Linked DNA regions of Marinagarivorans cellulosilyticus. Each later gene encodes a partner of the first gene's protein in a complex. Links are inferred from orthologs where the notes say so. Each region holds a gene or a part of one and is shown in the gene's direction. Other genes may lie near its edges.

The links. Proteins that work in one complex are often made in the same cells at the same time.
Region 2: the proteins of MARGE09_RS04705 (region 1) and MARGE09_RS09320 are in contact, whole or in part, in a crystal structure (PDB 1YFN), measured with the Escherichia coli proteins. The link is inferred for Marinagarivorans cellulosilyticus from one-to-one orthologs.

Annotation. Positions count from the first base shown.
Region 1 is NZ_AP023086.1:1,180,960-1,185,424, forward strand. The notes cover bases 638-3,586. They hold MARGE09_RS04705 (sigma-E factor negative regulatory protein), read left to right. Parts: upstream 638-1,743; coding sequence 1,744-2,430; downstream 2,431-3,586. Other genes in these bases: rpoE (RNA polymerase sigma factor RpoE), read left to right, coding at 906-1,508; MARGE09_RS04710 (MucB/RseB C-terminal domain-containing protein), read left to right, coding at 2,437-3,399; MARGE09_RS04715 (SoxR reducing system RseC family protein), read left to right, coding at 3,400-3,586. Also shown: nadB (L-aspartate oxidase), read right to left, coding at 1-585; more of MARGE09_RS04715, read left to right, coding at 3,587-3,897; lepA (translation elongation factor 4), read left to right, coding at 4,017-4,465. UniProt on the Escherichia coli protein: An anti-sigma factor for extracytoplasmic function (ECF) sigma factor sigma-E (RpoE). ECF sigma factors are held in an inactive form by an anti-sigma factor until released by regulated intramembrane proteolysis (RIP).
Region 2 is NZ_AP023086.1:2,360,146-2,363,711, forward strand. What follows is about bases 396-3,329. They hold MARGE09_RS09320 (ClpXP protease specificity-enhancing factor), read left to right. Parts: upstream 396-1,631; coding sequence 1,632-2,027; downstream 2,028-3,329. Other genes in these bases: MARGE09_RS09315 (ubiquinol-cytochrome c reductase), read left to right, coding at 396-1,464; MARGE09_RS09325 (3'-5' exonuclease), read left to right, coding at 2,077-2,562; MARGE09_RS09330 (fumarylacetoacetate hydrolase family protein), read right to left, coding at 2,864-3,329. Outside these bases: more of MARGE09_RS09315, read left to right, coding at 1-395; more of MARGE09_RS09330, read right to left, coding at 3,330-3,553. UniProt on the Escherichia coli protein: Enhances recognition of ssrA-tagged proteins by the ClpX-ClpP protease; the ssrA degradation tag (AANDENYALAA) is added trans-translationally to proteins that are stalled on the ribosome, freeing the ribosome and targeting stalled peptides for degradation.

The DNA of each region.
Region 1 (4,465 bases):
GGTGTCTTCGCTGCGGTTGAGTACATAAGCACCTACGCAGCGTAGTTTTTTAGTGATTGGGTCGGGTTGTTTAATTAGATCTAGGGCAACGCGGTTTTCTTGCAGTTGGATATTGGCGTGGGTTAGTGCGTTATTGATCAGGCCGGAGTGTACGGCTTTGCCCGTAGCGTCGGCGCTATGGATAATACGTCGGTGGCTGTGGCCTCCTTCGCGGGTAAGGTGAAAATCGCCTTCCGCCGAGCGGGTAAAATCTACGCCAAGATCGACTAGCCATTTGATGGCGTTTTTACTGCGGGCGACGGTAAATTCGACTGCATCTTGGTGGCATAGACCGGCGCCGGCAGCCAGCGTATCTTTGACGTGCGACTCGGTAGAGTCGTGGTCGTCTAGCACAGCGGCAATGCCGCCTTGCGCATACCAAGTAGAGCCTTCTGTTAGTGCCCCTTTGCTTAGAACCGTAACCTTTGCGTACTTAGCTAAATGTAGCGCAAGGCTTAGCCCTGCTGCGCCGCTGCCAATCACGAGGACATCGCAATGGTGTAACGCTTTATCAGTATTATTTAATGAGGGTTTAGATGCGCTTATGGGCTTGGTCACGAAAGGGTTTGCCTTAACTATTCAACGATTGTTTAATGAGCTGGCTCATCAGGACTGGCCATTATTAATGCCAGAGGCTGAACTTTGCAACACTCCCAAAGTCTTTAGTGGATACAAACAATTCTGCAATGCGTTGGAACTGGCTTGTTTTGCCATAGATAACACATAGGTGATGTGTAGGGCAGGGCAATTCGGTGCCGCACCCAAGTTTGGGGCAATTGTAGAGCGATAATAATATGCCTTGATTAGCAGGGCAGCTCAATTGCGGTGGTTAGACTAATAAAATGAGTATTAATAGGGAGTCGGCTATGACCGAGCCTTCCGTGCCAGCCACCAATGATCAGCCGTCGGCGGATGATCTACTTGTGGCGCGCGTTCAGCAGGGTGATAAGCATGCCTTTGATTTACTGGTACTAAAATATCAGTATAAAGTCCAAGCAATTATTAGCCGTTTTATCAAAGACTCTGCAGAGGTCCATGACGTTGCGCAAGAAACTTTTATTAAAGCTTATCGCGCGCTAGCCAACTTTAGAGGCGATAGCCAGTTTTATACTTGGTTGTATCGCATTGCGGTGAATACCAGTAAAAACCATTTGGTCTCTCGTAGCCGGCGCCCGCCAGCTTCGGATGTAGATGCTGAAGAGGCTGACTTTTACGCCGGTGCCGAGGCACTGCGCGATAACGAAACTCCGGAAAGCCGCATGGCAACCGATCAGCTCGAAGCAGCTATTTACGAGGCGCTTGAACGGCTACCCGACGATTTACGCATGGCCATTACTCTTCGTGAAATGGATGGCATGAGCTATGAAGAAATAGCCGAGGCGATGTCGTGCCCAATAGGTACCGTACGCTCTCGCATTTTTAGGGCACGTGAAGCGATTGACAAGCACATTGGCCCGCTAATTCGCTAGCTGTTAACAGTGTTGTGTTTTGCTATTAATTTAGTGTGATTTTGGGCTGAACTTTACTTAATACGAGAGTCTCAAGCCTTAACAGATTGATTGTTTTTTGTTCTTTAGAGTTAAGCCTTGTGCATGCGTGTGGCAGGGTGTTTGAAAGCGCGAGGTATGCCGTTTTGGCAAATGCTTTTGCGTTTTTGTAACGGTATCTTTTGTTTAACGGTTTATAGAGTGAGTCTCGGCAACTATGACATCAACACATACAACATCACCTTCAGAGCAAACGCTCGAAAGCTTATCCGCGCTAGTCGATGGCGAGGCAAGCGAGTTTGAAGGTCGCCGCTTACTGGGCATGGTCAGTGATCCAGAGCTGAGCGAGAAGTGGCAACGTTACCATTTAACCGGTGCGCTTATGCGTAAAGAGCTTAGCTCCCCATCGCTTAGTGATCTAAGCGGGCGTATTAGCGCTGCTATTCACGCTGAGGCTGATCATGAAAACACTGGGTCAGCTGTTGCTAAGGGCGAGCCGGCCAAGCCGGTGAAAAGTCAGTGGCGAGATTGGATGGCTAAATCGGCTATTGCGGCTTCGGTTGCATTTGCGGTGGTTGCGGGTGTTCAATTTTCGCAAAACGGCTCCTTATTAGGGGGTGCCGATGACACCTCCTTGGTGGCTGCGCAAGACCCTGTGGTTTCTGCCCCAGTCGGTTTTGATTTGCCATCGCCTGTTGCTCGCAATGTGAGTTTGGGCACCTTAGCTGAGCCGCAGCGTAAGATTCAGGCGGCTGTTCCTACTAAACAACAGTTTTTGAGTAATGCAGAAGTCGATGCCGAATTGCAGCAGTTATTTTTAGAGCATGCGGAGCTAAGCGCGGAAAATGGTAAATTTGGCTTGATGCCAATGGCGCGGGCGGCAAAAATGGCGCCCGCCGAGTAAGTATTGATGATAAATGTAACAGCGCGCGCGGGCCGACATATTGCGGCTTCGCTATTATCTTTAGTGTTATGCGGCTCAGGAGGGCTAGCATACGCTGCAGAAGGCGCGCAAAGTCCCTCTCATACCAGCGCCGAGCAACAATTATTGGCTATGGCGCACGCTCTTGATGAGCAAAGTTATCAGGGTACGCTTACCTATGAATTTGGTGGACCTTTGGAAACTTTGGCTTTTGAGCGTTTAGTGCAAGAGCAAGGTACCCAAGAGCGCATCCGTCACCTTAGTGGCCGCCCTCGCGATTTTTCTCGCAGTTTGCCTAGCAATTACTGCGGCAATGCCGCCATGCGTTTGTTTGCCGAAGAGGGTAATACGCCCTTTGAGCGCTTAGGATTGCATTACGATTTCCAAAACGTTGGTGAAAACAGAGTTGCCGATCGAATCGTTGATATTGTAAAAATTACGCCTAAAGATACTCACCGTTACGGTTTTACCTTAGGTATTGATCGAGAGTCACACCTGCCTTTAATGCTAACGTTAACGGGCGAGCGCGGGCAGGTGCTCGAGCGCTTTCAGTTTGTTGAGTTGACGCTCGGTCCTATCGAAAAAACAACGCCTGTAGGGGACGCCTCACAGCGGCTCGCTTTTACGAAAGCGGCGTGCTCTGCACCAGAATCCTGGCAAGGTTGGCGTCCGCAGTGGCTTCCTGCGGGTTTTGTGGCAGCACGGGTAGATGTTAATGATGACCAAACGGTAATGAGTTTTACAGATGGCTTGGCGTCAATATCAATATTTGTTTCTCCTATTGAGCGCGTGTCCGGTGCTGTGGGGGTTGTTCAGCGTGGCGCGACAGTAGCGGCTATGACGATGGTTGCTTTGAACCAGCATTCTTTTAAAGTCTCTGTGGTTGGAGAAGTCCCGCCGGCGATTGCGCGCAAAGTGGCTTCTTCTGTTGCTTATCAGGCGGGCCCTTAAGTGAGTGAGCGTTGGATTACAGAACGTGCCCGTGTGCTTACTGCGGATGCGGACGGTTTATCGTTGTGGGTGGCCGCAGACAAAGCTAGCGCTTGTGGTAGCTGTAAAGCTAAATCGGGCTGCGGCACCTCTATGCTTGCAAAGCTAGGGGCAAACCAAGTGGCAGTTAGAGCGCTGCTATCACCAGAATTAGCGTCGCAGACCTTTCGCGAGGGGCAAGATGTCGATCTCGCGGTTGATCGCAATGCGTTTGTTAAGGTGGCTTTGGTGATGTATTTAATTCCGTTGCTTGGCTTGATTAGCGGTGTGTTATTGGCACCTATTGTTAGTGCTAACGCCGGTGATGGGGTTGTTGCCACAGCTGCGCTGGTTGGCTTGTTCTTTGGCGGCTGGGTGGCTAATCGCATATTGTACCGCTGGCGAAACGACGAGCGTCTGCAACCGCTAGTTTTGCGTTCGAGCTTATCGCTTGATGAAGCTGTTGTGCACCTTACCTAAATCCCAACTCAGGCTAATGGTATTCATGGCATGAGCCTCTTAAATGAGATAGACTGCGCGCAATTTTCACCACCATTTCGGTGGTGTTCACCGTTTTTTCGAAGCAGGTTTTAATCTCAGTGACCGACTTAAGTCATATTCGTAATTTCTCGATCATTGCCCATATTGATCACGGTAAATCAACCATTGCCGACCGTTTTATCCAGCATTGTGGCGGCTTAACTGAGCGTGAGATGAACGTTCAGGTTTTAGACTCTATGGATATAGAGCGCGAACGCGGCATTACTATTAAGGCTCAAAGCGTCACGCTGCACTACAAAGCCCGAAACGGCAATATCTACCAACTTAACTTTATTGATACTCCCGGTCACGTTGATTTCTCTTATGAAGTTTCGCGCTCTTTGGCTGCGTGTGAAGGTGCGCTGTTGGTCGTGGATGCCGCGCAAGGTGTAGAGGCGCAGTCAGTTGCAAACTGCTATACCGCAATCGAGCAAAACCTCGAAGTGATCCCCGTGTTAAACAAAATGGACCTTCCGCAGGCCAATCCAGAAGCCGTAGCAGACGAAAT
Region 2 (3,566 bases), 1.2 Mb from region 1 along the record:
CCTATTGTTCTGTTGGGCTTGGTGGTTATGCATATTCTAGCGTTGCACGAAGTCGGCTCAAACAACCCAGACGGCATCGAAATTAAGAAAAACAAAGATGAGAACGGCATACCAAAAGACGGTGTTCCTTTTCACCCCTTTTACACTGTGCATGATCTTGTTGGCGTAACTGTATTTTTGTTCGTTTTCTGCTCGATTATCTTTTTTGCGCCAGAGATGGGTGGTTATTTCCTTGAGTTTGCGAACTTTGAGCAGGCGAACGGATTGAAGACTCCTGAGCATATTGCGCCGGTTTGGTATTTCACGCCGTTCTATGCAATCTTGCGTGCTGTAACGATTGACATAGGACCTTTGAATTCCAAGTTCTTAGGCTTTATTGCTATGGGAGCTGCGATTGCCATTTTATTTGTTCTACCGTGGCTAGATCGCAGCCCTGTTAAATCGATGCGCTACAAAGGTTGGTTTAGTCGCGTGGCATTGATTGTGTTTGCTGCTGTGTTTGTTATTTTGGGCTACCTTGGGGTTAAAGAGTCAACGCCTGCACGAACAGTACTATCGCAAATATGCTCGATACTTTATTTTGCCTATTTCATAGGTATGCCTTTCTGGACTAAGTATGAAAAAGTGCAGCCTGTGCCCGAGCGCGTTCAGCAGAAGGGCTTGAGTAAGGCCTTAGTGTTTGGTGGTTTGGCTTTGTTTGCTGTTTTGGTTATTGTGCCAATTCAAGCATCAGCCGCTGGTGGTGCAGCATGCGGAGCCGTTCCTTGTGAGCATTTTCAAGCCGACTTTGACGATAAAGAATCGTTGCAGCGCGGTGCGGCAACATTTGTAAACTACTGCATGGGGTGTCACGCCATTCAGTATTCGCGTTATGGCCGCGTAGCGGACGATCTGGGTATTCCGCGTGATGTGATGTCGGAGCAGCTGATATTTGGTGACGAAAAAATCGGCCAGTTAATGACCGGCTCCATGGATCCTAAAAAAGCTAAAGTTTGGTTTGGTGCTGCTCCTCCAGATTTAAGCTTGGTGGCGCGTTCGCGCAACCCTGAGTGGCTATTAACCTACCTGCTAACCTTCTATAAAGACGAGTCTCGTCCGACAGGGATGAACAACAAGGTTTTTGAGAATGTAGGTATGCCGCATGTTTTGCTTGAGCTGCAAGGGCTTCAAGAGTGCGCGCCTGGGCCAAAATATGATGACCATGGCCATGTTGTTCGCAACGCGGTTGGTGAGCTAGGCGAGGTTGATCCTTGTGGTAGCTTAGAGGTTAAAAATGTTAAAGGCAGTATGACGCCGGAAGAGTATCATCAGGCCATGTATGACTTGGTGCACTTTTTAGAATATGTCGCCGAGCCTATCGCCGCTAAGCGTCAATCAATAGGTGTTTATGTTCTAGCCTTTTTACTATTGTTGTTTGTGTGTGTTTGGTTCTTGAATCGTGAGTACTGGCGAGATATTCACTAACGCGCAGCCCTGAACAACATTACGTAAATATGAAAAGCCCAGCAAATGCTGGGCTTTTTTGTGGTTAATGTGCCTTGCCGATGGCGTGTTATCGCTCCATACTATGCGGCCCAATGCGTGCATCGTGCGCAAAATGTCTTAATGTATGTTTTTGGTAGGCCTTGCTTATGTCCATGTCTTCTAGTCGTCCCTATTTGATTCGCGCCCTATACGAGTGGATTAACGATAATCAACTGACACCTTATTTGTTGGTGAATGCTAATGAGCAAGGGGTTAGTGTTCCTCAAAATTCAGTGGGCAAGGATGGTCAAATTATTTTGAATGTAGCGCCTAGGGCGATTATGGGGTTCGACATATCAAACACTGCTGTTAGTTTTAGTGCACGTTTTGGTGGTGTGCCAACCGATATCTATGTTCCAAGTCACGCGATTATGGGTATTTATGCCAAAGAAAATGGCCAAGGCATGATGTTTGAGCCAGAGGCCCCGCCGCCTGAGCCGCCAAAAGATACTAAGCCAAACGAGAAGTCTGTCAAAAAGCCAATGCTTAAAGTGGTTAAGTAGTTTTGTCGCGACTAGGCTAAAAATGTAAGTTCAATAATAAGGTTATATCATGCTGCCGACCATCCTTGATTTCGAGGCTTCGGGCTTTGGTTATGAAAGTTATCCTATAGAGGTCGGTATTGCTTTGGGTGGTGGGGAGCGTTTTTGCACCTTAATTCAGCCGCTCGAGCAATGGCAGCACTGGGATGAGGAAGCCGCAAAAATACATCAAATTTCCAGAAAAGACCTGCTCCGCCATGGTATTCCTATTGTGGATGTTTGCATGCGGTTGAATCAGTTGTTGGGTGATCAAGTTGTTTATTCTGATGGCTGGGTTGTTGATAAGCCGTGGTTGAATACGCTTTATCAGGCCGGGCAGATAGATCCATCTTTTTCGCTATCGCCCATTGAATCCATCCAGTCAGAGGCGCAGCAAAAAGCTTGGGGTGATGTGAAAGCCGAATTACTGGAGTTGTTTGCCTTTGATCGTCATCGTGCTAGCCATGATGCATTATTGATTCAAGAAACATACAAGGCTACTCGCCATTTGCGTTAGCGCAAGTGCAGAAAAATAGGGGCGTCCTTGCTCCTACGCATCCGTGCGTTTCCTTTGTTGTTCGTACCCTCATCGACAACATTTTCCAAAATTTCGAGTGCAAATATTCACCACTAAAAACTTTTGCTGCATTTAGTGTGGGGTTTTAGTGGAGCGGCTGTCCGTTTGCCGACGCAAGCGCTTTAATCTCGCTGTGCTTGCGGGTGTGAAGATCATAGTGTGAGCGCTCATACGTTGCTATGGGTAAAACTACGTAGTTATTTAGCGCTTGTGCCTTAGGTGTGATGAGTGTCTCAAGTGTTTATTGCTGAATATTAATTGTCATCGCGCAGGGTAGTCCGTCAATTTTGGCTTCCAGCCGGTCTCCCTCTATTACAGGCCCAACGCCAGCAGGTGTCCCTGTTAATATCAGGTCGCCATCGTCGAGCTGGGTATATTTTGATAATTCAATCAGAAGCTCAGGGATAGGCCAAACCATTTGATTTACGTTACCTTGCTGAACCTGTTGCTGATTTTTGTGCAGAGTGAAGTCGCCAAGGTGCTTTAACTCTTCCCAGTTAATGGTGTGTAGTGCAGAGCATGGGGCCGAGTGATCAAAGCCTTTGGCGGTTGCCCATGGGCGCCCGGCAGCTTTTGCTTGTTGCTGGGTGTCTCTGCATGTCATATCGAGCGAGAGCCCACAGGCGAAAATGGCTTGCTCTGGATTATTGCTTGTCGTTTTTTCGCCAATTGCTATGGCCACTTCAAGTTCGTAGTGTACATTTTTGCTATAGGCTGGTAGCGTCCAGTTTATAGGTTCGCTTGCATCGCAAAGCGCTGTTAGAGGCTTGTAAAAGAAAAATGGCGGCGCCTCGCTTGGGTTGTGCCCCATTTCTCTTGCGTGCTCGGCGTAGTTGCGGCCGATGCAGATGATGCGTCGAACATTGTAGCGAGCTTCGTTGTTATTTAGTGGTAAAGAGTGTGAGCTGGGGCGGTGGATTATGCGTGTCATTTTTTTGCCGTAT